DNA from 4 places in the Paenibacillus sp. FSL H8-0079 genome. Region 4 is predicted to be linked to each of the others. Evidence: riboswitches for the same ligand, from Rfam matches in the RefSeq annotation. Region 4 holds a riboswitch; each other region holds the start of a gene.

Region 1 (7,780 bases), 2.2 Mb from region 4:
CCCGACCAACGACTTCATAAGTGACGAGAGAAACCTCACAGATATCACCAGGTGCAAGCTGTAGCATGGTTTTCTCTGCCTGCGGCGGTTCAGGTTTCGTTAGTATTCCTTTAATTCGTTTCCATACACTCATGAGAATTACTCCTGTTCCTTATCTTATAAACAAGCTGCAATAATCAGTGCGCCCACGATATGTAAAGCGCCAGAGAACAACCCATATCCTGTTTTTCCTTGCTGAATTCCGGTATCCAGATCCAAAGTGGCCCATTTGCGAATCATAAAGTGTACGACACTCTCCAGAATCAACAAAATGATAAAGGATACAACGGAGACCAACAGTGCTTCTCCCAGGTGACCAGCCGTAGAAATAGACGTAGCGAGTACATACCCTTGTGCAAATAACTTCATAACCATACGTGTAGTAACGGCCATATTGCCAGCCTTAACTTCAGCAAAATCCTTATATTTCGTGAACAGTGAATCAACATACATCAGGACAAACAGCAAAACCGAACCAGATACGGTCCAGACCAGCATCGCCAAAATGTTCAAATCCATTTACACAGCCCCCACATATCAACATGAACCGCATTTAAAAGCGAAGGAGAAACGCTCTTCTCCTCCGCTGGTTAACCCTGCTGACAACCAAGGTGTTAGTTCTTATTATCGTACTGTTTCATCAATGCTGCGAGTTCGTCTTCAACAGCCTGGTCTTTACCCAACTTCTCGAACTCTTCGTCCAAAGACTTGCCTTTGGAGGACATTTCGTTGCTTGCTTCTGCCTGTGCTTCCATCTGCATCATTTTCTCTTCCATACGCTTCATGCCAGCACTTGCCGTATCAGAGCCAAACCCATTCAACGCTTTGTTGATTTCCGTTTGAGCTTTTGCTGCATTGTAACGTGCTACCAATGTCTCACGTTTGTTCTTCATTTGAGTCAACTGCTTACGCATCTCGTCGAGCTTGCCACGCAGGTTATCTGCAGAAGCCTTGTTCTGATCATAGCTGGTTTTGTACTCAGCCATCTTCTCTTCAGCAACCTTTTTCTCTTCTAAAGCACGTCGAGCCAGATCCAAATTCTGAGCACGAGCCGCCGTATGCGCCTGCTCTTCACGTTTCTTCACCAGAGCTTCCTGCTCTTCGAATAGCTGCTTGAATTTCTTCTCAATGGCAATCTGTGCGGCTACTGCTTTCTCCGCATCTTCCAGATCCTCTTGCATATCACGGATATATTGGTCCGTCATCTTGATTGGATCTTCCGCCTTGTCAATAATGGCATTGATATTAGACATTGTTAAATCACGCAATCGTTTGAAAATGGACATTATGTTATTCCTCCTAGTCGATATTACATCGTATATAAACATACATACGTAACAATCTACAACTCGTTTCAATTTTAGCAAATAAAATCAAAACTTGCGATTGCTCTTCATGTTAGGAAGATCCTTTATCCTTGTTCAGATGATCCTCCATTAGCCTCTCTGCAGTCTGCACGATTTCGTCGATCTGCATCCGTGTAATGGAATCAAAATGGATACCCATGATCACCGTAACGGTTACTTTCAGCTGAAGGGCAGCCTTTCGGGCAAGCCGCTCACACAGCTCTTGTTCCTTGTGACCCGGAATATGTACCGTCGTCCCGCTTACGCGCTCATGATCCACGTAGAACGTGGCTACAGCGCCAATATGCGCCTTTCCTCCGGTAACGAGAAAAACCTTATCATCTCCTGCCTCAATCACTTGTAAACGTATCGATTTCAAATCATATGTACTCATAACCATCCACCTATCCTTCTCTATATGTTATATATGGAGGAATTATGGCTTTAACAAGATAAATCCGCAATGAAAATTCTCACACTACGCATATTTTATGGACACCTCGGACATACCAAGGAGAACATCATTTTTGGAAAAGGAGGCCGTTATTATGCGCGTACGCCTCATTATGCTGATGGTTATCGTTATTTTTTTCGGAGGATACCATGCTCCAGCTTCATCGCGGGATGCTTCAAGCCCGCCAAGTGAATCAGTATCAGTTTCAGATTCCGCGGAAGAAGAACAACTGACATTGGGACAATTACGTCAAAAATATGCGGATACGTTCAAAACGAATGGTCCTTCAACGAAGCAGGTTGCCCTGACTTTTGATGACGTGCCCGATCCACGATTTACTCCACAGGTATTAGATGTATTGAAGAAATATAAAGTCAGAGCTACATTCTTTATCGTTGGTAGTCGTGCTGAGAAACATCCGGATCTGGTGAAACGTATAGTTAAGGAAGGGCATATTGTTGGCAATCACAGCTACAATCATCCGGAATTCAGTAAGCTGTCGATGAATGCCTTTCGCAAACAAATTTTACATACTGGGGATATCATTCATCACCTAGCAGGATATACGCCCAAGATGATCCGGCCACCTTACGGAGATATTAATGAAGAACAGCTGCAATGGGCTGCCAGACAACACTATAGCATTGTGAACTGGAACGTTGACTCACTGGACTGGAAAGGCCTCTCCAAGGAAGAGGTGAAGGATAACATCCTATCTGCCGTAAAACCCGGTTCCATCGTTCTGCAACATGCCGGGGGCGGTGTGGGTTCGAACTTGAATGGCACGATTGAGGCTTTACCTGAAATTATTGAGGAACTGCGTAATCGGGGGTATGAACTGGTCACCTTGGACGAGATGTTGGGGTTGCCAAAAGCCAAGGATTAGGATGTCCATGTAGGAAATGATGACGATGTTAAAAGGGTGCCTGTTCAATCGCAAGTAGCGACTGGCAGACACCCTGTTTGATTTCGGTTAGATGTAATTAATTTTCTACTTCAGAATATACAGCTCGATATCCTGGAAACCAAATGTGCTTACGGACTGCTTGCTACCAGGGATAAAGATATCAATCCGGTGACCCTTGATTGCACCACCAATATCACGTGCTGTCGCTACAAAAGCCTGCTTTGGCAATCCCGGATGGCTGTGACCGGTTACCAGTACTTTGGTTCCAAGTGGAATCACACTGGGATCAACCGCAATCGTACCCAATTCAAGATCATTCCCGAAGTAATCCACAGCACCCCATCCCCCATTTTCGGACGGATCTGCAGAGTATGCCGTTGCTTTCACGTTCACTGCTTTACTGTAATCGAACGTTTTTCCCCAGGCTTGAACAACTTTGTTATCTGCGTTAACGTCCAAGCTTGCTGTAGTCACAGTCTTCGCTTGGGTCTTGCTCTCCGTAGCCGCGGCAGCTGCTACATTGTTCGCCTTACCGGGAATCGTAATTTTCAAACCACCATAAATGTTGTAAGGCGAAATGTCGTTGTTTGCTTTAACCAACGTGTTGAGTGCTACTCCATACTGTTTCGATAAGGTGTAGAAGGTATCCCCTTCTTTGGCCACATGAACTGAATCTGCGTGAGCCGGAACGGCTTGAATGAGCATTACTGTTGTCATTAATGCTACTGCTGTTTTGGCTATACGTTTCTTGTTAATCATGGTCTTCCTCCCTCATTATGCCTGCGAAGTTAGTTGTCGGATTCGGATGAGGAGCCACCCTATAGGTTCTTCGTTACATTTGAAACATTATGTACCCCTAATTCACCCCAAGCAGTGTGCCTTAGATCTTCCCCCTGCACGGTCTGCATCGTTACATCCCCCGCACTCCCTGTCCGGAAGTTTCGGCAGAGTTCAATATATCACAATTTTGTAACCTGAACTTGTAGTAATTCTTACCAAATGGTTTTCAGCATGTCATCAACTGTAAGAATACTGGATAATTCAGAATAGTTTGACGAACCGATTTCTTTATATTTGGTAACAGAAAAGTTACTTTTCGAATCCTTAAGTGATTATTTCGCATAAAAAAATAGCGTCACCGACTCGAAGTCAGTAACGCTATTTGATCAGTTCTTTTAGAGTACTTTCGCAAGAAAATCACGTGTACGTGAATTTTTCGGTGCTCCAAACACCTCATCTGGTGTTCCCTCTTCTACAATAACCCCGCCATCCATGAACAGGATCCGGTCTCCCACTTCACGTGCAAAACCCATCTCGTGCGTCACAATGACCATGGTCATCCCGCCTTCTGCAAGACGTTTCATGACATCCAGCACTTCACCGACCATCTCGGGGTCCAGTGCTGAAGTAGGCTCGTCAAACAGCATCACATGCGGTTGCATGGCCAACGCTCTTGCAATGGCGATCCGCTGCTTCTGTCCACCGGACAGCTGATTTGGGAATGTATCTTTTTTATCGTACAAGCCTACCGTGTTAAGCAGATCAGCAGCAATTTTCTCCGCTTCCTGCGTGGATTGCTTCTTCACTTTAATTGGAGCAATCGTGATGTTTTGCTGAACCGTTTTGTGTGGGAACAGGTTGAAATGCTGGAACACCATGCCCATTTTTTCACGAGTCGCATTGATGTTGTGCTTCGGATCGGTGATTGATACGCCTTCAAAATCAATCTCTCCCGAGGTAGGCTGTTCCAACAAGTTCAGACAACGCAAGAATGTACTTTTACCTGAGCCGGAAGGACCGATAACCACGACAACCTCACCTTTGCCAATCGTCACGTTAATGCCCTTAAGTACATCGTTATTACCATAAGATTTGTGTAATTGTCTAACGTCTATCACTTGCACTCAACTTCCTTTCCAGTCGTCCCAGCAGCTTGGACAAAATGAACGTCATTACAAAGTAGATGGCTGCTGCAATTAGAAACGGACTCAACCCTTGGAACGTAATGTTCTTGACCACGCTAGCCTGATACATAATATCCACCATACCGATAACGGAGATAATGGAGGATTCTTTGATAATAGTCACGAATTCATTACCGATCGCTGGTAATACAGCTTTGAAGGCTTGCGGCAATATAATGTAACGCATTGCTGCCCCTCTGCCCATTCCGAGGGAACGCGCTGCCTCCAACTGACCACGATCCACACCTTGGATACCTGCACGGAAAATCTCAGCCAGATAGGCACCACTATTAATGGAAAGTGTGAGAATACCCGCTTGAAGAGCAGAGAAATTAATTCCAAACGTCAAGGAAATACCATAGTAGATAATCATCAGCTGTACCAGCATCGGTGTACCACGGATAACTTCAACATAAGCCGTACCGATCCAGCGCAAGATTGCAGCGTCATGCAAACGGAACAAACAGATGATCAATCCGATGATAACCCCAAATATTACACCAAGTGCAGATAACAGGAGCGTGTATCCTACACCTGTTGCATAGAAACTTTTGTACTCCCAGAATACTTGGAAAATATTTTGTGATTTGTTCGCTTTATCCGCCATCAAGAGGCTGGCGTCCGTCACCATCTGATTGATTTTATCTTCACTTTTCAGTCGCTCCAGTGTTCCATTTACTGCAGCTAGCAGCTCGGTATTACCTTTACGAATCCCGATTGCCGCTTCTGCTTGCTCTTCGTCCGGAACAGCAGCAGCAAGTCCAATGATATCGTCCAGATAACCTGCAGCAACCGTATCTTCAACGATTGCCGCGTCAATTCGTTTTGTTTGAAGTTGAAGCACGATATCCGAGATTTTATCCAGCGCAGTAAGCTTCGCTCCTGGAATACTCTGTCCGATCGTTTCCTGAATGGAGCCTTTCTGAACGCCAATCTTCGCATTTTCAAGTTCTGCCATGGTTGGATATTTGTCTTTATCCACATTGCGAACCATAATCACTTGTTTTGATTTATAATAGGTGTCGGAAAAATCGATACTTTTCTTCCGCTCATCCGTCGGCGTCATACCTGAAACCACCAGATCAACACGCCCGCTCTGCAATGAAGGCAGAAGACCGTCGAAGCCCATATCCTCAATCACAAGCTCAGCGCCAAGATCTTTGGCAATCTCTTTGGCGATCTCAATATCGAAGCCGACGATTTCATCTTTGCCATTAATCACTTTATGGAATTCATATGGTGCAAAATCGGCACTTGTACCGAGCACCAGCTTTTTACTGCTTGAATTATCTGTAGTTCCACTTGCAAATGCCACAGGAACGGCAGTCGTCAGCAGAATAACAAAGGTCAACAGCATCATGGTGTAACGACTTATCAATTTCAACCTTTTTCTCTCCCCTTACAATACTTTGTATGCTTCTCATGTTGATGACTGAGTCATTATAAAGTACAATGCATGATTATGCAATGCATTTTGACATTACAAATCTTGACTTGTTTCTGAAAAAATGAAGCAAACATGATATAATCAATGGATTATTTTCATTTTTGCATAAGGAGTTTACTAATGACATCTAATAAATCACAGATCCTGACGGTTATTGATCAATATACTTCCCGTTTTAAAGCCATTTCATCATATATCGGTGCCAACCCCGAACTGGGAAATGAAGAGTATCTCGCTTCTGCCCGTTTGAAAGAAGAATTGCTCTTCCATGGTTTCACTGTAGAGGCTCCAATTCTGGGACTGGACACAGCCTTTATCGGAACCTATTCGGCCGCCAAACCCGGCCCTACCATCGCATTACTGTGTGAGTATGACGCTTTGCCGGAGATCGGTCACGCCTGTGGTCACCATCTAATCTGCATGATGAGTCTTGGTGCTGCTGTTGGGCTGAAATCCATTCTGGATGAAGTAGGTGGAACGATTAAAGTGTTTGGTACACCAGCTGAAGAGACACGAGGTGCGAAAGTTCCGATGGCAGAAGCAGGCTTGTTCGATGACTGCGATGTCGCTCTCATGGCGCATCCGTATTATGCCTACGAAAAGTCCGGCAGTTCACTGGCTATTGATGCTGTACAATTTGAATTCCATGGCCGCTCTTCACATGCTGCTGCAAGTCCGCACGAAGGCATTAATGCACTTGATGCTGTCATTCAAACGTTCAACGGGATCAACGCATTCCGGCAACAAGTGAAAAGCACCGTTCGCATTCATGGTGTGATTAACAACGGAGGGCAGGCAGCAAATATCATTCCTGACTATGCTTCAGCCCAATTTTATGTACGTGCAGCAACTCGCAAAGAACTGAATATCCTCACAGAACGTGTCATTCAGATCGCTGAAGGTTCTGCTCTCCAGACAGGTTGCAAGCTGGTGACATCCAACTATGAAACGTCCTACGATGAGATGGTCACCAATGAAGCATTCTCAGCTGCTTTTAGTCAAAATCTAATGGAACTCGGCATCCCGCAAGAAGAGATTGTGAGTGGTAACGATCATGGCTCCATGGACATCGGTAACGTCTCCCTGAAATGTCCTGCCATCCATCCCTACATTCGTGTTGTAGACGAAGTGCACACACTGCACTCCATAGCCTTCCGTGATCTTGCACTCCAAGAGCGTGCGCTGGACGGGATGATTTTGGGAGCCAAGGCACTAGCTACAACAGCCTACGACGTCCTGAGCCAGCCGGAGTTGCTTCAATCCATCCGTACAGAGTTCGAGCAAGCTATTCGCTAAGAATCGCTTCAACATGCTATACAGGGGTGCCCTGAACAGACTTGAAATCCAAGCTTGTTCAAGGCACCCTTTTCTTGATTTAGCTGTGAGTATATTCAGTAAGAAGCTGGATATGCTGTGAAAGAAACCCTTGAAAACACTGAAAACAATACATTTTATTACAGGAATTGTGTTTCGTTTGCTGGCTAACTTGGTTAATTATAACTATAAGTGCGTGTTCAAAAGACCGGTTTTCAGTACCGAGAAGATGGGATAAAGCTAGAAATGGAGTAGCGGAGCGTAGGCAAAACTACGTGAGCAACGGACATTTCGGCTGAATTCCATATT
Region 2 (7,780 bases), 1.6 Mb from region 4:
CTCATTGTCTACAATGAAGAGGGGAAATACTGCGAAGAGATTATGGATATTTACTATGGTCAGCAACATGCTGAGCGCACAACGAAGGGAGGACTTTAGATGACTTTGCATATTCAGAAAAGTTATGCGGAGCAGCCTGAAGGCTCGGGCAAGCTGTATCTGGTTGGAACACCCATTGGTAATCTGGAGGACATGACCTTCCGGGCCATCAAGACTTTGCAGAGCTGTGACATCATTGCAGCAGAAGATACACGCCAGACCCGAAAGCTGCTTACCCATTTTGAAATTACACCGTCGATGTTGTTTAGTTATCACGAGCATAACAAGGGAGCAAGTGGCCCTGAACTGATACGCTATATAATAGAAGGAAAAAATTTGGCACTGGTCAGTGATGCCGGTCTGCCAGCCATTTCGGACCCAGGTTCCGACCTTGTACAGCTTGCGCTGGAAGCCGGAATAACGGTCATTCCCATCCCTGGACCCAATGCTGCGTTGTCTGCTCTGATCGTGTCCGGATTACCGACGGAGCGCTTTACATTCGGCGGTTTTTTGCCGCGGGAGAAAAAGGACATGCGAAAAGTGCTGGAGGCTTTTGACGAATCCAACGGGACTTTGTTATTTTATGAATCACCTCATCGTATTCGAAAAACATTAGTCCATCTCGAAGAAATTCTGGGTGACCGCTCGATTGTCCTGGCCCGTGAACTAACCAAGCGTCATGAGGAATTCGCAAGGGGCACTGTGAAGGAATGCATAGACTGGCTTGAAGAGCATCCACCTCTTGGCGAGTACTGTTTGCTGGTAGAAGGCATTAAGGAAGAAGAGCGTAAGGCTGAGCGCGAAGCATGGTGGCAGCTTATGTCGCTTGCGGATCATGTCAACCACTATGAGGGTGAAGGACATAATCGCAAAGATGCGATGAAAAAAACGGCAACCGATCGTGGTCTTACGAAGCGGGATGTATATAATGCGTTAATCGAGTAGCTAATCGAACCAATTATCATCTGTCATGGGGAACATAACCTGAAAAGAACCTTATACCCAACCTTAGTGGAATCTTAAAAAAGCAGAGCGGTTCAAAAAAATTCCAAATAAAATTTACCGCTCTCTCCCGGTTGTGGTGTGACAGACCCATTTTGGGTAATGGAACCCATAACAGGGCAAAAAAATACCTTCCACGGTGGGGTTCACACCGGGAAGGCCATTAAGGAATATTAAAAAGGTTGGAAATAACAATTTAGATAAGTCCAGTATACCTAGTTTTTCTTATTTTGTCACAGGTGCAGGGATTTCGGAAATACATTCGTTACAAACAATTTTACCTTTGAAGTAAGTAACGTTCTCTGCATTACCACAGAAGATACAAGCAGGCTCGTATTTTTTCAACATGATGCGCTCGCCGTCAACATAGATTTCCAGAGCATCTTTTTCACCAATACCGAGCGTACGGCGCAATTCGATTGGAATAACTACCCGTCCTAGTTCGTCCACTTTTCTTACAATACCTGTTGATTTCATCATTATAATCAGTGCTCCTCTCAGCTAACTATCATTGTCATTATTCGACATTATTTTATGTTTTATGATACTCATCATACCAACGATTCCCAAAACAGTCAACCTTAAAATTAGCTTAAAATTAAGGCTGTTTTTCACAAGGTTACTGGTGGTAAGGGATTGAAAGCCGTTTTTCGTATTTAAACATCAATGTCAGCTTTGTCGATTTGGAAAACGACAAAACTACGTTATTCGACAAAGTTCGTCATGCTGTGTCGAATCTTTGATGAATTGTAGAGATCAAAGCGTTAATATAAGAGAAATTAAAGGAGTGAGTCGATATGGAACAACGTTTAACGGAAGAGAAAGTGTTTAAAGATCCGGTACATAATTACATCCACGTGCAAGATCCAGTTATATGGGAGTTAATCAACACTCCCGAATTTCAGCGTTTACGCCGGATTCGTCAGTTGGGGACTTCGTACCTTACCTTTCACGGGGCAGAGCATAGTCGTTTCTCACATTCACTGGGTGTTTATGAAATTACGCGCAAGATCATCTCTCAATTTGAAAGAAGTCATTATTCGGATTGGCCGAAAGAAGAAAAGATTGTAGCTCTGTGCGCAGCTTTACTTCATGATCTTGGGCATGGGCCATTCTCTCACTCCATCGAGGAAGCTTTTGACATGAATCACGAAGATTGGACTTGTCGCATCATTACAGGTGATACCGAAGTAGGGGCAATCTTAAGACGGTATGCTCCTGATTTTCCTGAGAAAGTGGCTTCTGTAATTCAAAAAACGTATGAGCAGCCGATTGTGGTCAATCTGGTGACCAGCCCTCTTGATGCGGACCGAATGGATTATTTGCTCAGGGATGCTTATTTTACAGGAGTAAACTACGGAACAATCGACCTTGATCGTATCCTTCGCATGCTGCGCCCTTATCATGGACGGATTGTAGTCAAAGACTCAGGCATGCATGCTGTTGAGGATTACTTAATGTCTCGGTATCAGATGTATTGGCAGATTTACTTCCATCCGGTAACCCGGAGTTCCGAAATTATATTGCGGCAAATATTCAAGCGAGCGAAAACACTTATACAGGAAAATTTTCAATTCCGCTTCATGATCGATCCACTACCTCAATTATTTGAAGGAGAACTATCGGTAGAGGAATATTTGCAGTTGGATGAAGCTTTGATTCAGACGGCATTTACGCAGTGGCGCAAGGAGGACGATACTGTTCTAAGTGAGTTATGCGAACGTTTTATGGATCGCAAGTTATATAAGTATGTAGAACTTGAACAGACCGACTTGATAATGATGGAAGAGATTCGGGAAGCATTTGTTCAGGCAGGTCTTAATCCCGAATATGATCTTGAAATTGATTTTCCATCGGATAATCCGTATGATGTGTTTCGTCCGGATGAATCCACGGATAAGCAGATTCTTCTGCTCGATCGACAGGACAAGTTACATGAGTTGTCAGAAGTATCCGACATTGTCCGTTCCATCAGTGGGCTACATCGGGGAAAACATCATTTGTATTACCCGCAAAACAAGGTGGATGCGATTATTCACGAATTACCGTCCCATATACGCCCCTATTTCTTGTAATGATGAGTGTACAACTTGGTGAAAAATTTCGAGTTCAAAAGACTTTCTAAAAGAGCTATTTTTCATGATACAGTAATCTGCTTTAATGGGGAGTATATGTAGATCGACATAATTTTGTAAAATAAAGTAGTTAGAGTCATCGTCGTTAGCAATATATAGATCCGAGTATCCGTATATCTTCTATATATTGTAGTTTGTGAAGAAAAGAGTGTAATGACGGAAATCCAAGGGTTTTTAAAATTTTCTTTATGAAACATTAAATTATTGGATTTTATAAATTAAATTACCAAAAAGAAGATAGTCGTTAGTTCGACATGAAGGGAGATTCAAACATGATGCTGTTCGACACACATACACATCTGGATGCACCACAATTCGACGAGGACCGCGAGGAAATGATTCAACGTGCCGTGGATGCGGGGGTTGGTCGCATGATCAACATTGGTTTTAACCGGGAGACGATTCCAACCACAATGAAACTCGCCGAAACGTATGACTTTATATATGCAGCTGTAGGGTGGCATCCCGTAGATGCGATCACAATGCAGGAGGGCGATTTGGAGTGGATTGCATCTTTATGCAGGCATGAAAAAGTGGTTGCGATCGGTGAGATTGGATTGGATTATCACTGGGATACTTCGCCGAAGGAAGTGCAACATCGCGTATTACGACAACAAATTGCTTTGGCGCGTGAAGTGAACATGCCAATTGTCATCCATAATCGGGATGCGCACGAGGATATTGTAAGAATTTTGCGTGAAGAGAAGGCTGGCGAGGTTGGTGGTGTGATGCACTCGTTCTCGGGTAGCTGGGAAACGGCGAAAAGTTGTCTCGATATGGGCTTCCATCTGTCCTTCGGAGGTCCAATCACATTCAAAAATGCAAAGCAACCAAAAGAGGTTCTGGAGAAGGTTCCTATGGACCGGTTTTTCATTGAAACAGATGCTCCATATCTGACACCTCATCCGTACCGTGGAAAACGAAATGAGACAGCGCATGTACGTCTGGTTGCAGAGGCAGCTGCGGAAATTAAAGGCATTTCGGTAGAGGAAATTGCTGCAATAACAACCAAAAATGCCATGGAACGATTTGGTATTCGTTAAAAAAACGAGTAAATCAGGTGAAATAGAGAGTTAAGCGGAGTTAATTTGCTCTTTGATCCAAATAAATCAAGAATATTACAATATTTTAACCAAATATTCAGAAAAACGTACTTGATCAACGCTTTACAACATGCATCAAAACAGGATATCATCTTTTCAGTGAATTGTTGTGCGGAAAATTGGACAGATGTTCGGGGGATGAACAAAGGGACACTTTCCGATGAAACAACAATACTTTCATGAATCAGTCTCGCTGAGTCTCCGTTAACGGAGAGCGGGGGAACCAATAGGGCTTAAACATCGGTGTATTTGGCCGATGCGCATCGTTCGCTGACCCAAAAGCAGCGAGAGGATCTGCGAAGCCATATTTGATTTCTTCTTTGGGTCTCGGGGTGAATTCAAAGGCGTCCGCCATGAGCGGGTGACCTAAGATAGGGCGGCTCTCTTTCGCCCGAACCCGACAGCTAACCTCGCAAGCGGAAAAAGAGAGGCAACCTCGTGCATGAATTTCCGATATTCAGAATCATTCGGAAGCCACGAAAGAGTTCCTCTTACACTCTTTCTTTGGCTTTTTTTGTTTTTGAATAAAAGAAATGTTGTCATCATACGGTAGGTATTCAGGAGGATGACATCATGTTGCGAAGATTGATTCATGGTGCAGAACCGGTCATTTGGTCCGATCTGTGTTCTGTAGAAAAATTGGTATAGTCACGTCAAAGACATCATGCATTACTTTAGACGACGAGGCTATGAAGGAGGACGGAGAAGTGGGCACATTCCAACCAGAAGAGACCCATGAGTCACGATCATCCAGTAAGTCTTTCGCGTTGCGGTGGAAGCATGAGAACATGCGTCAAATGGCATTGATCGCGATTTTCTCAATTGCGCTTACAATCATGATCTTGTTAGTCGTTTACGGTCAGGCCGGGAAACAAATTTCACTGGTTATTGATGGCAAAGCTCAGGTGGTAGAGACTCGTACAGGAATGCTTCAGGAAATGCTGGAGGAGCAGTCAATCACAGTCAGCCCTCACGATAAGGTATCCATGTCCATGAACGGGGCGATTACAGATGGAGACCGAATTGTTATTGAGCGGGCCGTTCCAGTTAACATTACGGCAGACGGAGACACCAAGACTCTGTATACAACCGATTCATCGGTACAAGAGGCAATTCAAAAATCAGGTATTCAGGTTGCAAGTAATGATAAAGTGTATCCGGCGCTTGGAACTGCAGTCAAAGCGGATATGAAAATTCGTGTAGTGCGGGTAACAAAGCGTACAGTGGATGTAGAACAACCGATCGCTTATAAAGTGATCAAAACGGCTGACCCTAGCTTGTACAAAGGGGATAACCGTGTCGTTGTAAGCGGCAAAGAAGGCACACTTGTACAGCATATCGAAAAGGTATTTCAGGATGGAGAATTGGTCTCCAAAAAAATGGTCGGCAAATCCGTCGCGAATAATCGTGTAGATAAAGTGATCGCTGTCGGTACCAAAGCAAAACCGGTTGTAAAAGAGCCTGAGGTTCAAACCGTATCGGCTCAGACTTCAACAACGAAACAGGCAACAACAACGAACTCGAAGAAAACTGCTGCCTCGGGCAGCAAAGTGATTACCGTATCCGGGACTTCTTTTAAATACTCCAAAGTACTTAAGAATGTATCCATGACTGCCTACTCTTCCGAAGAGCCTGGCATTGGTACTAAAACAGCTTCCGGTACTCGTGTAACGGAAGGGCGCACCATTGCGGTTGATCCCAAAGTCATTCCAATTGGCTGGTGGGTATATATCGAAGGTCTGGGCTTCCGTCGTGCGGAAGATACAGGCGGTGCCATTAAAGGCAACAAAATTGATGTATATTATGACAGTGTGAAGCATGCCCTGAATTTTGGACGCAAGAAAGGCAAGACGGTCTACGTGATCGGTCCGGTGAAGCCGGAAGCGAACTAAAATCGTTTTACTTTGAAATGGGAATGCTATAAAATAGTTGCATGAATGATTCATGCGGAATATGCGGCGGAGGGGTCTGAATTCAGTCTCCCCCGCCGTTTGGCAGAGAAGAGGATATTCCTCTTCTTTTTGCGTTAGAAAGGAAGAAATGGAACATGATAAAAGAAGTCATTGTGGTGGAAGGCCGTGACGATACGGTAGCCATCCGTCGGGCCGTAGAAGCCGATACGATAGAAACGGGTGGATCAGCCATCAACCAACGCATTCTGAAGCGAATAGCGCTTGCTCAGGAGAGACGGGGAGTCATCGTACTGACAGATCCGGATCATGCTGGCGAACGCATTCGTAAAATTATTGCGAATAAGGTCCCTGGTTGCAAGCATGCCTTCATTCCAGAAGCGGATGCGACGCGCAAAGGGGACATTGGGGTGGAGAACGCCTCACCGGAGGCGATTCGGCACGCGCTGGAACGCGTACATACTTCATACGAAGGTGCTCCGAGTCTGATCGATTGGGAGGACCTGATCGCGGCAGGGCTTATCGTGCATCCGCAGGCTGCTGCACGTCGCATGGAGATGGGCAATCTGCTGGGTATTGGATATTGTAACGGGAAGCAGTTCCACAAACGTCTCAGTGTATTTCAGATTACACGGGAAGAGTTCTCTACAGCATTAGCGCAAATTGAACGTGAAGGATTGTGAGCATATGAAGGACATAGAAGAGACGATAGAAATTGCAACGCCCAAGCGAACCAAAGAGATTATTCAAAGACACGGATTCTCATTCAAGAAAAGTCTAGGTCAGAACTTTCTGATCGATCAAAATATACTAAACAAAATCGTTAATGCAGCCGATTTGGACGAGTCCAAGGGCGCGCTCGAGATCGGGCCAGGTATTGGGGCCCTTACGGAACGATTGGCTCGGGTAGCTGGTCCTGTCACAGCCGTAGAGATTGATCAGCGCTTAATCCCAATCCTGGGAGAAGTGATGCAGCCTTATTCAAATGTACGTGTTCATCATGGGGATGTGCTGAAGCTTGATCTGGCTGAGTTGTTTAATACGGATTTTGCATCCGTAGACAAAGTTAGTGTCGTGGCTAACCTGCCTTACTATGTAACGACCCCGATCATGATGAAACTGCTGGAAGAGAAACTGCCGGTAGACAGCATCGTTGTCATGATTCAAAAAGAAGTGGCTGAACGCATGGCTGCTGCACCTGGATCAAAAGACTACGGTAGTCTGAGCATCGCAGTTCAGTACTACAGTATGCCGGAGCTTGTGTGTATTGTGCCTCCTACGGTCTTCATCCCGCAACCTAACGTGGAATCGGCTGTCATTAAGCTGAAGGTGCGTGAGCAACCGCCCGTGGAGATTCCGGATGAAGCACATTACTTCGAAGTGGTACAGGCTTCTTTTGCCCAGCGGAGAAAAACAATCTCGAACAACCTGAAGGCACGCTTCTTCACGAAGGAGAACCGGGAACAGGCAGACATTCTGCTGGAGCAGGCAGGTATTCAACCGTCCCGACGCGGAGAGACGTTAAGCCTGCAGGAGTATGCTACACTCAGCACCGTGATGTGGGAAGCAGGGGTACGCGCCGCGCTGTAAA
Region 3 (7,780 bases), 1.5 Mb from region 4:
CGACGCTTCAAGGCATAATCCATGCGATTCACATGTTCGGCCAGCAGTTTCCATCCACGTCTTGCTTCCGTATCAATCCACATCTCACATGCCGTTGCTCCACCATACAGTTGGCCTTCCTCCGTGCGATCGACAGCTACCCATACCAGCCATACCTGGCGTCCGTTGGGCACATCCTCACGATTGGTAGAGAACTTGATATTGCGTTCCACTTTACTCTTCGCATGCATCGCACCAATATCGATTTTGGCTTCGCCATTATCAATAATGACCGGGGAAAGGTTATTCAGTTCAATGGAGCCCGCACCGAAGCCTTTATGCTTGCTTTTTGCACTAACGATATTCAAGGCAATCTGTTTTTTGCCGTTTTGCTCGTTTTGGTCCATGTTTATAGCCTCCAAGGGTTGATACAAATATTTTAACTAATAATTGGCCCATTGCAAACATATACATGCTGTAGATGCTTGTCAACGGGAGGTATTTAACGATGATTCCACGACGCGCCAAGAGCTGGCTCACCGCATCCCTGGCCCTGTGTGTGCTGGCCGGAGGGATATGGATCACTCTGGGTTACACTCGCTCAACTCATTCCGAATTGCCAGTACTCGCCCCCGAATCGGGCAAGCCCAAGGCAATAGCTCCAACCCCAGCACCTCCAGAAAGTGTACAGACCCCTACCGCCGAAGTGTACAGCGACCGCATTGTGGAATATCACATGGATGTAAAGCTGGCAGAAGGGAACGTATTAGAAGGAACTCAGACGATTACATGGACACATCCAGGTAAAAAAACCGTCAATGAGCTTTATTTTCATATGTACCCTAATGCCTTCTCTTCTGCTGACACCACCTTTATGAAGGAATCCGGCGGAAAGCTTCGGGGTGATGTCATGCCTACCAATGGCTATGGTTCCATGCATATTACCGAAATGAAAACGGAGGACGGGCTCTCTCTTCTGCACCGGATGCAGTATGTGCAGCCAGATGACGGAAATATCAAGGACACCACCCTCATTAAAGTACGTTTGCCCAAACCCGTCAAAGGCGGGGAAAGCATCACACTCCACACCCGATTCGAAGTGAATCTGCCCAAGATTTTTGCAAGGATGGGAACTGCTGATAATTTTGTCATGGCAGGTCAATGGTTTCCCAAACTAAGTGCCTATGAACCTGTGGGCAGGCGCGGACGAACAACGGAAGGCTGGAATCTGCACCAATACCACGGCAATTCGGAATTTTACGCCGACTTCGGTATATATAGTGTACGTATTCGGGTGCCTGAAACATACAAGGTGGCTGCTACCGGATTTCCGACGCAGCAAGCCGTGGTGAAGAATGGAGAAAAAGTCTATCAATTCTATGCTGATGATGTGCATGACTTCGCCTGGGCAGCCTCACCCGATTTTGTGTATGCCGAGGAGCCTTTCTCTGCACCCAATGTACCTGGTGTACGAATCAAGTTATATCTGGACCCTGCTCATCAGGATCTGAAAGAACGTTATTTCTACGCCGCGAAGGCCGCTCTAGCCAATTATAGCAAATGGTTTGGTCCATATCCTTACGCCACTTTATCCATCGTTGTTCCACCCAAAACGGGGAACGGTGCCGGAGGCATGGAATATCCCACGCTAATCACAGCCTTTGGAGCCGATGATACCACGCCAGGTTATGACCTGGAACGAACCGTAGTCCACGAGATTGGACATCAATACTTCTACGGCATGGTTGCCAGCAACGAATTTGAGGAAGCTTGGCTAGATGAAGGATTCACCTCTTATGCAGAAGACAAACTGATGGAGCAGGAATACGGACTGATCCCGAACCTGCCGGTACAATCGGGACTGATTACGTCTCCTTCATCTTTAACACAAGAATCCTGGAAGTTCGATTCACAGAATGAGTATGCAGCCAATGTCTACACACGTGGCAAGCTTGTATTACTCGGTATTGAACATCAAGTTGGTGTGAAAAAGATGGAACGTATTCTCTCTACCTATGTGAAGAAGTACCGCTTCAAACATCCCACTTCGGCTGATTTTCAAAAAGTTGTGGAACAAGTGACCCGTACTTCCTGGTCTGATTATTTTAACCAATATGTCTATGGTAACGGAATGGCTGACTTTGCTGTAGAGAAGATCCGTGTTACACCCGTGCAGAAAGACGGCCAAACATGGTACGAGTCATCTGTGACGATCGCGAAAAAAGGCAGCGACTACAGCGCCGTTCCTGTTCGCATTGTTTTTGAAGACGGACATATCCTCACCAAGCAATGGGATGGCAAAGAAGATCGCATCACCTATAAATTAATTCACACATCTCCCGTGTCCTGGGCCATGACCGATCCCCTGTACACGATCGTGCTGGAGAACCGCCATATGAACAATTTCCTGAATGCCGGACTGGATGAGCGGGCGAAGTCCCGCTGGAGCATGAGTGTAACCAAACTAATAGAAGCCATATTCGGAAGTCTGTCATGGTGAGGTGGAAACGGTGAAAGCGAAAATACGTGAAGGCTGGTTTCTCGTCCGTCAGCATATGTTCATTGCAGCACTTTTATTTCTTTATCAACTTATATGGGGATATTTCCTCTATCGAATGATACAATCGGCTGTCGTCCCACTACTCCTGCGTTATCCGGATCCCGATGCCGGGGAGCTAAGTACGCTTTTGTTCAAAATGGAAAGCCAACTTAACCTGTCTACCCATCCGGAGGTTCATCGTTATCTGTGGATTCTGGGGGCCATGCTGCTGCTTCGCATGTTGATTAGCCCCCTCATTCAGGCAGGACTGCTCTATTCGCTTCAGCACTATAATAGTACAGAAGAGCGAATTCCATTCGTCCGCGGGATTAAAAATCTATGGAAACCGATGCTGCTGCTCCATACCATTCGTACATTATTGATGCTTTTGCCCGGCTACTGGCTCGTGCCGAAGCTGTATTCCATTCTAATGGATGGATTTCATTCCCTTCAATTACTCTTGCCAGGCATACCCTATGTTGCCGCCTGGATCGTATATGGCTGGATCATCCACCATACCCTGCTCTACATGCAGTTTGGTGTTTCCGCACCGGAAGGGGAAGGTGGCGCTCACGGCACACTCAAAGCGCTCTGGATTACAATGCGCCATCTCATCACCGTGATCGGCATTGCACTGCTGCTGGGGGGAGCTCACCTGCTTGTCTTCGGGGCATTCACTTCAGCCTCATGGTTACTAACAGGACTCACCGGACTTATACTACAACAGACGTATCCACTTGCCAGATGTCTATTGAGCCTATGGAAAATATGCGCCCATTTCCGATTATGGCAGTCCAAAACATCCAAAGGTTAGAGCAGATAGTTTAAAAATTGTTACCATCACATGTTAAACTTATGGCCTAATATGTACTTATAAATAGGCAAACCTCAACCTTTCCCCGTCAAAGGTCGAGGTTTTTTTGCTAATTTTGTTGTTAAACGTTGCCAAACCGGTACTCCTCTGTTACAATAATCGCAGTGAGTTTTTAGTAACAACTTTGTAATCTTTACATTCATATTTGTAACTACTTAAAATTAAATCGTCATTTCTTGATTTCGCAGGTGCATAACTAGCATAGCCAAATTCCTGGCACCTGGGAAGCGGGGGAACCAGTTATGGGTGAATTGATCTTGCTACAGAGGGATCATAGGGGACCTTCAACCGAATCCTTAAGCTAACCTCGCAGGCGTTGGAAGGGGTATATCTCTTGTTCAAGAAGAAAATAACCGCAGCTGTACTTAGCCTCACATTCGCATTATCGCTTGGTGCAGGCAGCGCATTCGCAGATTCAAAGATGGACAAAGTAATTGATTCAGCAATGGGAACTACATACAAAAGTGGGGGAACAACGCTTAACGGCTTTGACTGCTCCGGATTTACACGGTATGTATTCGACAAGTTGGGTATTGATTTGGCACGCCAATCCAGTTCCCAATTCGACATGGGTGATTCCGTATCCCGCATGGAGATGAGAGCTGGCGATCTGGTATTCTTCAATACAACAGGTAAAGGCGTATCTCATGTAGGAATCTTTGTAGGGGATGGAAAGTTCGCACACTCCTCTTCTTCCAAAGGTGTTACGATCAGTGCATTGAGTGAAAACTATTGGGCCAATCGTTATGTTGGCGCTAAACGGATTATGAGCACGGACGCATATGAATCACTGGCCCTTGACTAGGGACAAGCTGAGCAACATGATGCTGTAACCATTAACCATACTGGAACGAAGCAAGAAGCATAACAGAACCGCCGGATACATTCTCCGCAGGAATGTATCCGGCGGTTTTTTTGTGCTTCATTCCCTGTTTACGTTGCAAGTTACACATGAGGTATATCCTGCGACATCAACAGGTTCATTTTGCGTTCGCTCGTCCGTGCCCTTATGATGTTTTTACCCATCCCGTTATAATATAAACGGAATTACCGGAACTTTTGTTTCATTTTTTTCCTGGAAAGGGAGACTTGCTAAATGAACGGCTCTTTTGTAGAGTGGACAGAGAGTTTGGTAATGACTGAGAGGAGCGTGCAGATGTATGAATGAAGCCCCTGTAACGTTTCACGTTGTACCCATGCAAGAAGAACATGCGGAGCTTATCTGCAGTTGGCAGTATGACCCGCCTTACAATATCTATAGCTGGCTACCCTGGGAGCAGATGAAAGCACTGGAAGTTGAATTTGGGGATGCGCAGCTGCGGCAGGAACAATATGCGATTGTTCTTGATCAGCATGATCGCATCTGCGGATTTGCTCAATACTTCCCACTTCAGGGAGTAACCCGGATTGGCCTCGGCATGCATCCAGAGCTGTGTGGTCAGGGTCAAGGGAAAGCTTTTGTCACCGCCATTGTGCAGGAAGCCATTCGCCGGAACCGGACGAATGAGATTGATCTTGAAGTGCTCACCTGGAATGCCCGTGCCATTCAAGTCTATCTGAAGAATGGATTTGTCACTCAGGATACATACGAACGACAGACACCAAGCGGCTTAATGCCCTTTCACTGCATGGTCTATGAAGGGCATCGCGATTAGAATCCATTGCAAAACAACCCAATCTGCCCCTTGTTATGTGATTAGTTCAAAAAATTACCACAAAATGCTATGATGTCACTACAGGTTCCGTTATAATGATATGGATAGTTTCAGGTTAGATGATCTTTCATTCTGGAGGGGACATAAGGGATGCACAAATGGATCATGAGCGGGGTATTTTTTGCAGCATGCGCTTTAGCTATTGTTTTAATGTTTACGCTTCCAGGGAAAGAGGAAGTGGCTGAAGAAGCCAAACCAACCATGCCAGAAGTAGCACTGGATGCCGGACAGGCTGAAGCACTGGTCAAAGCCAATTGTATTTCCTGTCACGGAGATCAGCTTCAGGGTGGCGTAGGGCCTGCTCTGGCGAACATCGGTAGCCAGGATGATCTGGAGAAGATCTATTCCACGATTGTCAAAGGTAAAGGTGGCATGCCTGCCTTCAAAGGCAGGCTGCAGGATGAAGAGATTGCAAATATCGCTATGTGGTTGGCAGAGAAGAAATAATCTTTGCACACGCACAACAAAGAGGCCCTTAATCCCCTGTTGGGAGAATAAGAGCCTCTTTGTTGTATCATTTATTGGGCTTCTGACGCGTGCTCCGCCAGAAAGGCCTCGACTTCACGTGCGGACGGCATCCCGGACTGGGCGCCGAGCTTCGTCACGGATAACGCGGCCGCACCCATGGCGAAGCCTACGGCCGCGTCCAAAGTCTCACCGCGCGCGAGGGCTACCGCCAGCGCGCCGTTGAAGCAATCGCCAGCGCCGGTCGTATCGACGGCGCTTACGGCGTAGCCGGGCGCACGGCACGCGCCGGCACGCCCTGCTTGTACGCGGCCGCCAGGCGCCGCCGCGTACACAGCCCCCTCGGGGCCGAGCGTCGTGACGACAGCGGCCCCGAGGGATGCGGCGAGCTCTGCGACCGCCGCATCCAGGTCTTCCGGCCGGAGATGATCCCGGCCGGTAAGCACGGCAAGCTCGCTGCGGTTCGGCGTGACAACGTCGATGCACCGCAGGAGCTCCTGGGGCAGACCCGGCACCGCGGGAGCCGGGTTGAGCACCACCAGTGCGCTGCCTTCAGCCGCCAGTTGGGCGGCGCGGGTGACTGCTGGCAGCGGAATCTCCAGCTGCAGCAGCACCGCTGCGGCTGCAGTCAGGCTTTTTACCGTATCCGCCTCTTCCAGCATCTCAGGCACAACTTGTCCATTCGCACCAGGAATAACGATAATCCGGTTGTCTCCCCGAGAAAGCCAGATGGAAGCCGTCCCTGTAACCGTGTCTTCCAATATGCGAACCTGCGAGGCATCTGCACCACTTTCCGTCAGACTGTGCAGCAGACGTTCGCCAAAACCGTCCGATCCCACCGCACCAATCATCGTAGTCTGTCCACCCAGACGCGCAGCGGCAACAGCCTGGTTTGCCCCTTTGCCACCAGCGAGATAATGCAGCTCCTCACCGCTCACCGTCTCTCCCTCTTCCGGAATCGTATCCGTCTTTACCACGAGATCCATATTGAGACTGCCTACGACAGCAATAAGAGGTTGTTTCTGATTATAGTCTGACATGTATGGTTCACTCACTTCCGGCCGCGCGATAATAACCGATCTCGTTATTCGGACCTCATTTTGTCATAAGCTTCGTTATATTGTCCTGCTTCCTTGATATCTACAGATGTAATACCACCCGCATCCCATGACGTGAGACGCAGCGTAACCGTTGTATAGTCAATCGTAATAAAAGGATGATGATTGAATGCTTCCGAGATCGCAGCGACCTCATCCACAAATGCAATCCCTTTCATGTAGTTGGAAAACATAAATTTACGTACAATCCACCGTCCCTCTTCCAGTTCCCAGCCTTCCAGCCTCCCCAGATGAGCTTCGACTTCCTCTTGCGAAAAAACCATGCGTTATCTTCCTCCCCATAGGATGGTACCTTACAGACAACGTGCGTCTGTATAACCACCGACACCTTCGGCGCGATTCATAGCAACCTCAAAGGCCAGGCTCACCGCCATGCGGTTAGCCCATTTCACGACTAACATCTTACCACGGACAAGCTTCAAAATCCAATCAACTACATGGCATAGAACCAATAACCGTAAGGCTTTGAGGAGAATCCCTTCTCCATTCATGCCCCCGAAAATAGCATGTACACATACTAAATTAACGGCACAAACGTCAACTCTTCTTCCCCAATCAAAATATGAATGCGGTGCTGTTCCTTATCATGGATGACCACTCCACTTCCAACCGGAATGATAGACTCCTCACCTAGCGCATAGAACAGATCCTCCGCTAACGCCTCATCCACTTCAAGTTGCTCAGGTGCCCCGAGTCTCTCCCACTCTTCCGCATCCATTTCAAAGAAAACATATCGATCCGGTATGCGTCCGATTGCCGTTGTCAAATCTGTCAAAATTCCTTCATAATCCCGTCCATGCTTTACGCCCATTGGCTTTTCACTCCTATTCGGCCCCTAAGGAGCGGATTTGATCTTATTATACCTGAAAATAACACTTAAAAAAAAAGGCCTTCTGGTCGATAAATACTATATATGACCGTTCTAACTGTTTATGCAGCCACAAGGGATGCCGAACATGTAACGGATTGCGGCACAATGTTCGTCTGGAAGCCCGGATATAGCCGCTTGAAAGGATTCAATTTTATCTCATGGATGAGGTGTATAATGAACATTTCAACAATTATTGGACTTGTTTTGGGACTCGCTTCA
Region 4 (7,780 bases):
AGCACTTTCATAACAGGCGCCATATCCAGCTGCAAAGAGTTGCTCAGGGTTGGTACCTTCACCACCGGAACCACCAAGCTCTTTGGGCATTTTCAGATCATGCTTGAGCACGCCATCTGAAGAAGTCACCGAACCTGTACGTCCACCTTTAACTGTCGCTACTGCTGTATATAAAGCTTCCATTAAGAATCTCTCCCTCATCAATATAATTTTTAACTGCCTTCCTTTCAATTTAAACTTCTGGCTCATTTTGAAACGCATTTTGGATCTTTATCAGCTTTTACATCTTTATTATTTTCATGCATTTCAACTTCATGGCTGTATTTTCTCTAAGGTTGGGTAATATACGAAGGGGCATCTTCAAGCTGCAGCAGAAATTTTGTGCTGATACATAAAAGTTGCACTAGACAAAAATAATTGAAGGGGTACAATGTAACAATAAACATAAAAATTTAGATATATCATAAGCGGTTCATTCCGCATCAATATTTCAAAGTCAGGTGATTATCGTATGAGTAAAAAAAATCCGTTCAACGCCCCTTCAAGAGAATCATTATCTACTGCGGGCATGGCGCCTTCACTCGGAGAAGCGCATAACTCCATGAAAGTTCCACAGAATGCTGCATGGTGGAAGAAATTCCTCGCCTTTGTAGGCCCTGGATACCTCGTTGCCGTAGGCTACATGGACCCCGGCAACTGGGCAACAGATATCGCAGGCGGCTCGCAGTTCGGGTATACCTTGTTATCCGTCATCCTACTCTCGAACCTGATGGCCGTTGTACTTCAATCGCTGGCTGGCAAGCTCGGCATCGTCACTGGACGAGATCTGGCTCAAGCCTGTCGCGAACGTTTTAGCATGCCTGTCGTCATGATGTTATGGATTCTGTGTGAGCTTGCCATTGCAGCCACCGATCTGGCTGAGGTTATAGGTTCTGCCATCGCGTTAAAGCTGTTATTTAACATTCCCATGTTATACGGCGTGATCATCACCGCAGTCGATGTACTACTGATTCTTGTACTGCAAAACAAAGGCTTCCGCGCTTTGGAAACACTCGTCATTGTGCTGATGGCAACCATTGCCCTCTGCTTCGGGATTGACCTCTTCCTGGCGAAACCAGATATGGGCGGTGTGCTCCATGGTTTTGTACCGAATGTTGAGATTTTGCAAAACCCGGCCATGCTCTATATCGCTATTGGTATTATTGGAGCAACCGTGATGCCGCATAATCTGTACCTGCATTCTTCCATTGTGCAGACCCGTCAGATTGAACAGACAGCACAGGGCAAAAAAGAAGCCATTCGGTACTCGACCATGGACTCTACAATCGCACTGACACTGGCCCTATTCATTAATGCAGCCATCCTGATTGTATCTGCAGCTGTATTCCACAGTGCTGGTATGACGCAGGTTGCCGAGATCGCTGATGCCTACCATCTGCTGACACCTCTATTGGGTACAACGGTTGCAAGTATTCTGTTCGGTGTGGCGCTGTTAGCATCAGGTCAGAACTCTACCCTTACAGGTACACTCGCTGGGCAGATTGTTATGGAAGGTTTTCTGAACATTCGAATTCCAGCATGGCTGCGCAGACTGGTTACACGTCTGATTGCCATCATTCCGGCGGTAATTGTTACAGCGATTGCAGGCGAACATGGCACAGAAGAATTGCTCATTTTGAGCCAGGTTGTGCTGTCTCTTCAATTACCTTTTGCTGTAATCCCTCTGGTGATGTTCACGAGTGATAAAAAAAGCATGGGTGCATTCGCCAACAAGTTATGGCTCAAAATCATCTCATGGGTCATTGCCGCTGTTATCGTTGTGCTGAATGTATATCTGATCATTCAGACAATCCGGTTGTTCTAATCTGGTTCTAATCGACTAAATAATTAAAAGGCTGATCGACTCCGGTATGCTATACCCAAGTGATCAGCCTTTTATTGTTGCTGTACAGCAACGTGTTTTCATTTAGAGTAGAACCTCTCATACGCAATCATCTAATCCTGGTTTGGTATCAGTAAAGGCAGGAGCTGATCCAATGAATCAACGGTCCAATCCGCACGTTCGTCATCCGATCGTTCCGGCTGGAATCTCCCATAACCCTGCATAATTCGAATCGTGCGCATGCCCAGCTTCCGGGCAGGAATAATGTCATTATCAATCCGATCCCCGACCATGACAGCCTCCTCCGGTTCACAGCCTGCCTGTTTCAAGGCCACAGCGTATAGCTCAGGGTCTGGCTTGGACACCCCTTCTTCAGCCGAACAGGCCAGAACGTCAACATACTTCCGTAATCCGTAACTCTCCAGTCTCTCTTCCGTTCCGGGACTCTGATTGGCAATAATGCCAATACGATAATACCGTGACAACTGCTGAAGAACGGAATCCGCTGAAGGAAAAGGACGTTCAAGATCTTTTTGAAACTTCAGCTTGTCCTGAATCTGTTTCTGGTGCTTCTCGTCTTCAATGAATGTGCGAATAGCCACTCTCATGGGCCATTGCTCATATTTCCGGTAACAGTTCGCGAACAGTTCGCGTACCGCCTCAATTGTCACCGGATACCCCAAAGCACAAGCTTCACGGACGAATTGTCCGATAATATCATCAACCGGCTCCCATTCATCCACCAGCGTATCTCCAACATCAAAAAACAACCACTTTAATCCACCTACATCCGGCACGCCAATTCCTCCTTGTAAGCATAAAAAAGAAGACCCACCATTATGCATGAGTCTCCTCAAATTTCCGTTTATCGATGAATCAATTTCATAATACCTTGAGTGAATTCTGAAATTGATTCTAATACATTCAATTATAACAGGCACCTTACACCTGAGCAATCACAAGCTATGGCATCAACCATTGAGGAGAAAGCCGACTTCCCCATTGAGCGAATATACAATCCGGTCTGCGCCCATCCCCCGATAGATGCCCTTTGGATTACTCTGCTCCGTAATGACACACAGGGATTTAGATGTCCATGAACGGCAGATCTGCAAATAACGACAGGTCAGATTCAGACTGTTCTCGAAAATAAACACATTGCCTACGCTACCCTGCGGCAAAAACCATTTTTGAGCTGCAGCCGTATTCATTCGAATAACATGCTCTACCCCGATTCTGCGGAGTCTCCGCTCTTCTCCTGCACTGTTGGTTAGAACGGCAAACGGCATTTTTTTGTACATCAGCAATTTGATAAATTTGCGTCCTGCTTCATTTGGAGCAGTCACTAAGATCATCTCAGTATCCATCATTCGTTCCTCCCTTGGCGTGAAAAGACAACAAAAAAGAAGCGTGGGGGACCAAGGCCTCCCGAACGCTTCTTAAATAACCCATGGCGAAAACACCATGAACCAGCGTACGGCTTGTTGCCTCTCCCTTTAACGCTTACGAGGTTAGCTGACGGATTCGGGCGCGAGAGTCGCCCTATTTCCGGCTGTCACCGGAAAATTCACCCCATGAATGCCCACTGTCCTGGACAGCGCATTCCGTTGGTTCCCCCGTTTCCCATTCATCAATGAATGGAAACTCAGCGATTAAAACATCGTTCGTATATCTCAAGGTAAGATCGAGCGATATTATCGTTTGTTTCGTTTTTCAAGTACAATTTAGTTTAAATTGAAATTACGTTATGAATCATACACCCCCGCCATGACGGTGTAAAGTCCGCAGAGATCACCGAATCGGCAGATTTTTGCCAATAATCATCCATAATAACGCTTACAATAAGGTTATACTCTATCCATCTCTTCAAGGCTATCTAATTCTCACTCTGACGAAAATCACTTCGCAATTCATTCACGTATTCTGCACAACTTGTCTGTTTTGATTCTTTTAACACTATATTAGTTTTGCAATATTTAATTGCAACCAATATAATAGAAGATATAAGAGTATATCAATGGAGGCGATTTAGATGACAGTCTACGATTACAAAGTGAATACCCTTCGCGGTCAAGAAGTTGAAATGTCCGACTACCGTGACAAAGTGCTCCTGATTGTGAATACGGCAAGCTCATGCGGCCTTACCCCTCAATTCAAAGGTCTGCAAGAACTGCAAGACAAGTTTCAAGATGCTCCATTTGAAGTTCTTGGTTTCCCAAGCAACCAGTTTGCACAGGAAAAAGGTTCTTCCGACGATATTGCCGAGTTCTGTCAGATGAATTATGGCGTGAGCTTCCCCATGTTTGAGAAAATTGATGTGAACGGCTCAAGCGCTCACCCACTTTTCCAACACCTTAGCACAGAAGCTCCTGGCTTGCTCGGCTCTAAAGCAATCAAATGGAATTTCACCAAATTCCTTGTGGATCAGAACGGACAGGTACTGAAACGTTATGCTCCCAAAACAACACCTGACAAGATTGAAGAAGATATCAAGAACTTACTCCAAAAATAATACACAGGCCACCCGTAGCCGGAAGGTAGAGCACCATTGCCCCCGGTAATGGATGGCCTTTTTTTCAACCCAAATGTCATACTGTTCGAAAAAAGACAAAAAAAGAAGCTTTCCAATAACGGAAAGCTTCTTCTTCATCGTTCATATGATGCGGTCGAGAGGACTCGAACCTCCACGGGCATACGCCCACTACCCCCTCAAGATAGCGTGTCTGCCATTCCACCACGACCGCATGTCGTAAATAATCGGCAACAGAATTGATTATACCGGGTTCTGATCTAAAAGTAAAGTGTTTTCTATTACTTCTTTTTCAGATAGGCATTTTCATCAAAAATCGCATATTCTCGTCATCTTTACCCATGAACTGCATATTATTAGATTCGATCCCCTCTTTTCCGGTTAGAGCCGATCTTGTTGATTCATTTATACGTAGCCCTCCCTACATTTCGCAAACAATTAACTTTAAATGTTATATAAAATAACACAAATATTGAATTACAGATTTAATTTGCTGAATTTCAATGACACTATTGACAAAAAGCGGACATTTATGGGATGATAACTATCATATAATTCGGATTTTCAAACATAAAGCAAAAAAAAAGGAATATAAATGTTACTTAAAGTTACATTTAACGAACACAGGAGGCGAATGATCGTGAACCGTGGGAATAAGCTGCTCGATTATGTTAAACTGCTTGATTCCTCTATTCAGGTTGGAGGGTTTACCCATTCCTTCGGCATGGATATCCATATCAAGGAGGGTACCATTCGTAATGCTGAAGATCTCGAATCATTCATGCGTTGTCAGTTGCACCCCAGCATCGTTCGTCTTGAAGGCATGGCTATCAAAGGCATCTATACCGCAGCAGATCACAAGGATACATGGCGGATAGCCCTGATCGACAAGCTCGTCCATGTTCAGCGAACTCCTGGAGATCTCAGAGAACAAGCTGCTACCATGGGTAAACGATTGATCAGACTTGCACGCGCTCTGCACCCCTGGATTGATTTCAGCCAGCTTGAACAGATCTTCGCCAAATATGATTCGGTTGGCTGCCTCTCCACTGTTCACGCCTGGATTAACCACCACCTCGATATCCCTGTCGAGGCGGCAGTTCTTGGTTATCTGCATTCAGCCATGAATGCCTGCATAACCGAAGCCTCCAAAGTCATTCCTCTGGACACCGATACAATCAAAGAACTGACGGTACGCCTGGCCGCAGATCTGGAGAATGAATGGAACACCGTCAGCGCCTCGGCTGCGGATGGACTGGCACAGCCAACCTCGATGTCCATGAAATCGTTTTTCCCCAGTTTCCATATGCTTGGAGCTGGACTTCATGCCTACAGGGCCTAATCCTTGTCCACCTACACCTACTCCCCTTCATTCAGACAAACAAAAAAACACGCGGCAACCTCCTTGCCGACGTGTTTTTTGTCATTTTATTGGTTTTTTTAACGTATTTACGCCATTTTACATCACAAAATACACTTTTTTCCGTCTTTTTTAATTGTTAGATGACGGATTTACGTATATAATAAAATATACAGCTCGCATTTCTATATATTCTACATGAAGAAAGGGCGACTGAATACTACATTCTAACCAGGGGTGAACCCTTTTGAACAAGAAAAAACCAGTGACTCCGTTCGGATGGGCCATCAAACGACGGCTAACCGAACTTCAAGTGGACCAGAAGACTTTTTGTGAACAGCACGGCATCCCACCCTATCGTTTATCCAATCTCATTCACGGCACACGCAAAGCAACCCGATTCAGACACCTGGTCGCTGATATTTTGGATATTCCAGATGAACTGAGATAAGATTTTTGCCAAAGGAGGACCCCATCCATGAGACATGTTACATCCGATCTGGAGAGGCTGTCGTTCCAATCCATAACTCACCAGCTCATCATCGTTGATCACGATTGGATTATCCACAGTTGTAACCGCGCCTGGCAACAGGAACTCGGTCAACTATTACCCAACCCGGATGCGAACAGTACTCATAGACATTACCTGCATCTGTTGGAAGCCTGGGCATTACAAGGCAAGAACGCCAATATGGCACTTGTCGCACAGAATTTGAAAGAACGCGGAACACCCTTTAGTCGAAATCATACATATGACATCTGCGTGTATACGGTATACAACGAAGAGAGGTGGTTTCGTGTGGAACTCACCCCTCTATCTCACACTAACTCAAACCTGAATACCGATCTCGCTTTGATTGCCCACATGGATATTACCGAACAGAAAAAGACAGAACGCCAATTGAAGAAGGCTCTGTCTGACGTGCGCACCTTGCGCGGATTACTGCCTATTTGCGCTGTCTGCAAACAAATCAAGGACGAAGAGGAACATTGGAACTCCGTGGAAAGTTATCTGGAGAAGCATACCCACGCCGAATTCACCCATGACATCTGCCCGGAATGCATCCGGCGGTTATATCCGAAATACTCGAATATCCTGGACAAGCGCTCCTGAATACTCAATCCACTTGACACGCTAACTACAACTACACGGATAGATGATGTTCAAATTGCGACATATCCAGTTCTTGCGGTGTCCCGTGCAGGGTAATGGCACCTTTGTCCATGATATAGATATAATCTGCGGCACTGCGCACAAAATCAATACTCTGCTCCACCAGTAGAACCGACAGATTCCCTTTTGCCTTGAGCTGTAAAATAACCTGCCGAATGTCCTCCACGATGGAAGGCTGAATGCCTTCTGTCGGCTCATCCAGTAGCAATAACCCCGGACGCGAAGCCAGCGCCCGGGCGAATGCCAACTGCTGCTGCTGTCCACCACTCAGATCTCCACCCTGCCGTCCATACATCGTAGCAAGCACAGGAAACATCGCCAGTACATCCTCCGGGAACGTTTTTACTCCCGGTGCACTTGTCTCCAGACCGAGCAACAAATTTTCTTTCACCGTAAGCTGCGGGAAAATCTCCCGCCCCTGCGGTACATAACCGATGCCTGCCCTTGCCCGCTTGGCTGTGTCCAACGTGGACAACTCCTGATTTTGCCACTGAATACTGCCCTTGCGTATTTTGAGCAGCCCCATCAATGTTTTCATCAACGTTGTTTTACCCACACCGTTACGGCCCATCAGACACACCACCTGTCCAGGCTGTACGTCCAGGCTCACACCTCGAAGCACATTACTTTCCCCATAGCCGGATTCAATTCGTTGCAGCGACAGCATGGTCATCCCTCCTTTTGCCCAGATACACTTCTGCCACTTTCGGATCCGCCTGTACTTCCGCCATCGTACCTTCCTTCAACAGTTTACCTTCATGCATCACGGTCACCTTGGCTGCGAACTCTCGTACAAACTCCATATCATGCTCCACCACCACAACTGAGCGCTCA

Evidence for each region. A riboswitch is a leader RNA that binds a small molecule or an ion and turns the genes downstream of it on or off. The one in region 4 is predicted to bind cyclic di-AMP.
Region 1: linked by a shared signal. The riboswitch ahead of MHI06_RS16930 (3D domain-containing protein) and the one ahead of MHI06_RS07065 (hypothetical protein) in region 4 are both predicted to bind cyclic di-AMP.
Region 2: linked by a shared signal. The riboswitch ahead of MHI06_RS00150 (ubiquitin-like domain-containing protein) and the one ahead of MHI06_RS07065 (hypothetical protein) in region 4 are both predicted to bind cyclic di-AMP.
Region 3: linked by a shared signal. The riboswitch ahead of MHI06_RS00545 (C40 family peptidase) and the one ahead of MHI06_RS07065 (hypothetical protein) in region 4 are both predicted to bind cyclic di-AMP.

What each region holds. Positions count from the first base shown of each region.
Region 1 is NZ_CP150300.1:3,810,978-3,818,757, forward strand. Features, by position in the region: gene MHI06_RS16905 (DUF4178 domain-containing protein) at 1-133, opposite strand, end outside; gene MHI06_RS16910 (DUF350 domain-containing protein) at 157-558, opposite strand; gene MHI06_RS16915 (PspA/IM30 family protein) at 654-1,325, opposite strand; gene MHI06_RS16920 (hypothetical protein) at 1,438-1,779, opposite strand; gene MHI06_RS16925 (polysaccharide deacetylase family protein) at 1,934-2,725, shown strand; gene MHI06_RS16930 (3D domain-containing protein) at 2,831-3,463, opposite strand; cyclic di-AMP (ydaO/yuaA leader) riboswitch at 3,508-3,703, opposite strand; gene MHI06_RS16935 (amino acid ABC transporter ATP-binding protein) at 3,922-4,644, opposite strand; gene MHI06_RS16940 (ABC transporter substrate-binding protein/permease) at 4,631-6,094, opposite strand; gene MHI06_RS16945 (M20 family metallopeptidase) at 6,278-7,453, shown strand.
Region 2 is NZ_CP150300.1:28,220-35,999, forward strand. Features, by position in the region: gene MHI06_RS00125 (tRNA1(Val) (adenine(37)-N6)-methyltransferase) at 1-99, shown strand, start outside; gene rsmI (16S rRNA (cytidine(1402)-2'-O)-methyltransferase) at 100-984, shown strand; gene MHI06_RS00135 (AbrB/MazE/SpoVT family DNA-binding domain-containing protein) at 1,267-1,521, opposite strand; gene MHI06_RS00140 (HD domain-containing protein) at 1,839-3,116, shown strand; gene MHI06_RS00145 (TatD family hydrolase) at 3,449-4,219, shown strand; cyclic di-AMP (ydaO/yuaA leader) riboswitch at 4,461-4,714, shown strand; gene MHI06_RS00150 (ubiquitin-like domain-containing protein) at 4,987-6,171, shown strand; gene rnmV (ribonuclease M5) at 6,327-6,872, shown strand; gene rsmA (16S rRNA (adenine(1518)-N(6)/adenine(1519)-N(6))-dimethyltransferase RsmA) at 6,877-7,779, shown strand.
Region 3 is NZ_CP150300.1:111,368-119,147, reverse strand. Features, by position in the region: gene MHI06_RS00560 (YwhD family protein) at 1-386, opposite strand, end outside; gene MHI06_RS00555 (M1 family metallopeptidase) at 488-2,479, shown strand; gene MHI06_RS00550 (hypothetical protein) at 2,490-3,332, shown strand; cyclic di-AMP (ydaO/yuaA leader) riboswitch at 3,586-3,723, shown strand; gene MHI06_RS00545 (C40 family peptidase) at 3,742-4,197, shown strand; gene MHI06_RS00540 (GNAT family protein) at 4,553-5,047, shown strand; gene MHI06_RS00535 (cytochrome c) at 5,198-5,554, shown strand; gene rbsK (ribokinase) at 5,626-6,612, opposite strand; gene MHI06_RS00525 (4a-hydroxytetrahydrobiopterin dehydratase) at 6,657-6,953, opposite strand; gene MHI06_RS00520 (hypothetical protein) at 7,208-7,501, opposite strand; gene motA (flagellar motor stator protein MotA) at 7,736-7,780, shown strand, end outside.
Region 4 is NZ_CP150300.1:1,601,170-1,608,949, reverse strand. Features, by position in the region: gene MHI06_RS07080 (organic hydroperoxide resistance protein) at 1-183, opposite strand, end outside; gene MHI06_RS07075 (Nramp family divalent metal transporter) at 569-1,864, shown strand; gene MHI06_RS07070 (HAD family hydrolase) at 1,996-2,679, opposite strand; gene MHI06_RS07065 (hypothetical protein) at 2,854-3,252, opposite strand; cyclic di-AMP (ydaO/yuaA leader) riboswitch at 3,368-3,543, opposite strand; gene MHI06_RS07060 (glutathione peroxidase) at 3,915-4,394, shown strand; tRNA gene MHI06_RS07055 (tRNA-Leu) at 4,544-4,626, opposite strand; gene MHI06_RS07050 (urease accessory UreF family protein) at 5,053-5,754, shown strand; gene MHI06_RS07045 (hypothetical protein) at 6,020-6,223, shown strand; gene MHI06_RS07040 (hypothetical protein) at 6,251-6,886, shown strand; gene urtE (urea ABC transporter ATP-binding subunit UrtE) at 6,918-7,613, opposite strand; gene urtD (urea ABC transporter ATP-binding protein UrtD) at 7,591-7,780, opposite strand, start outside.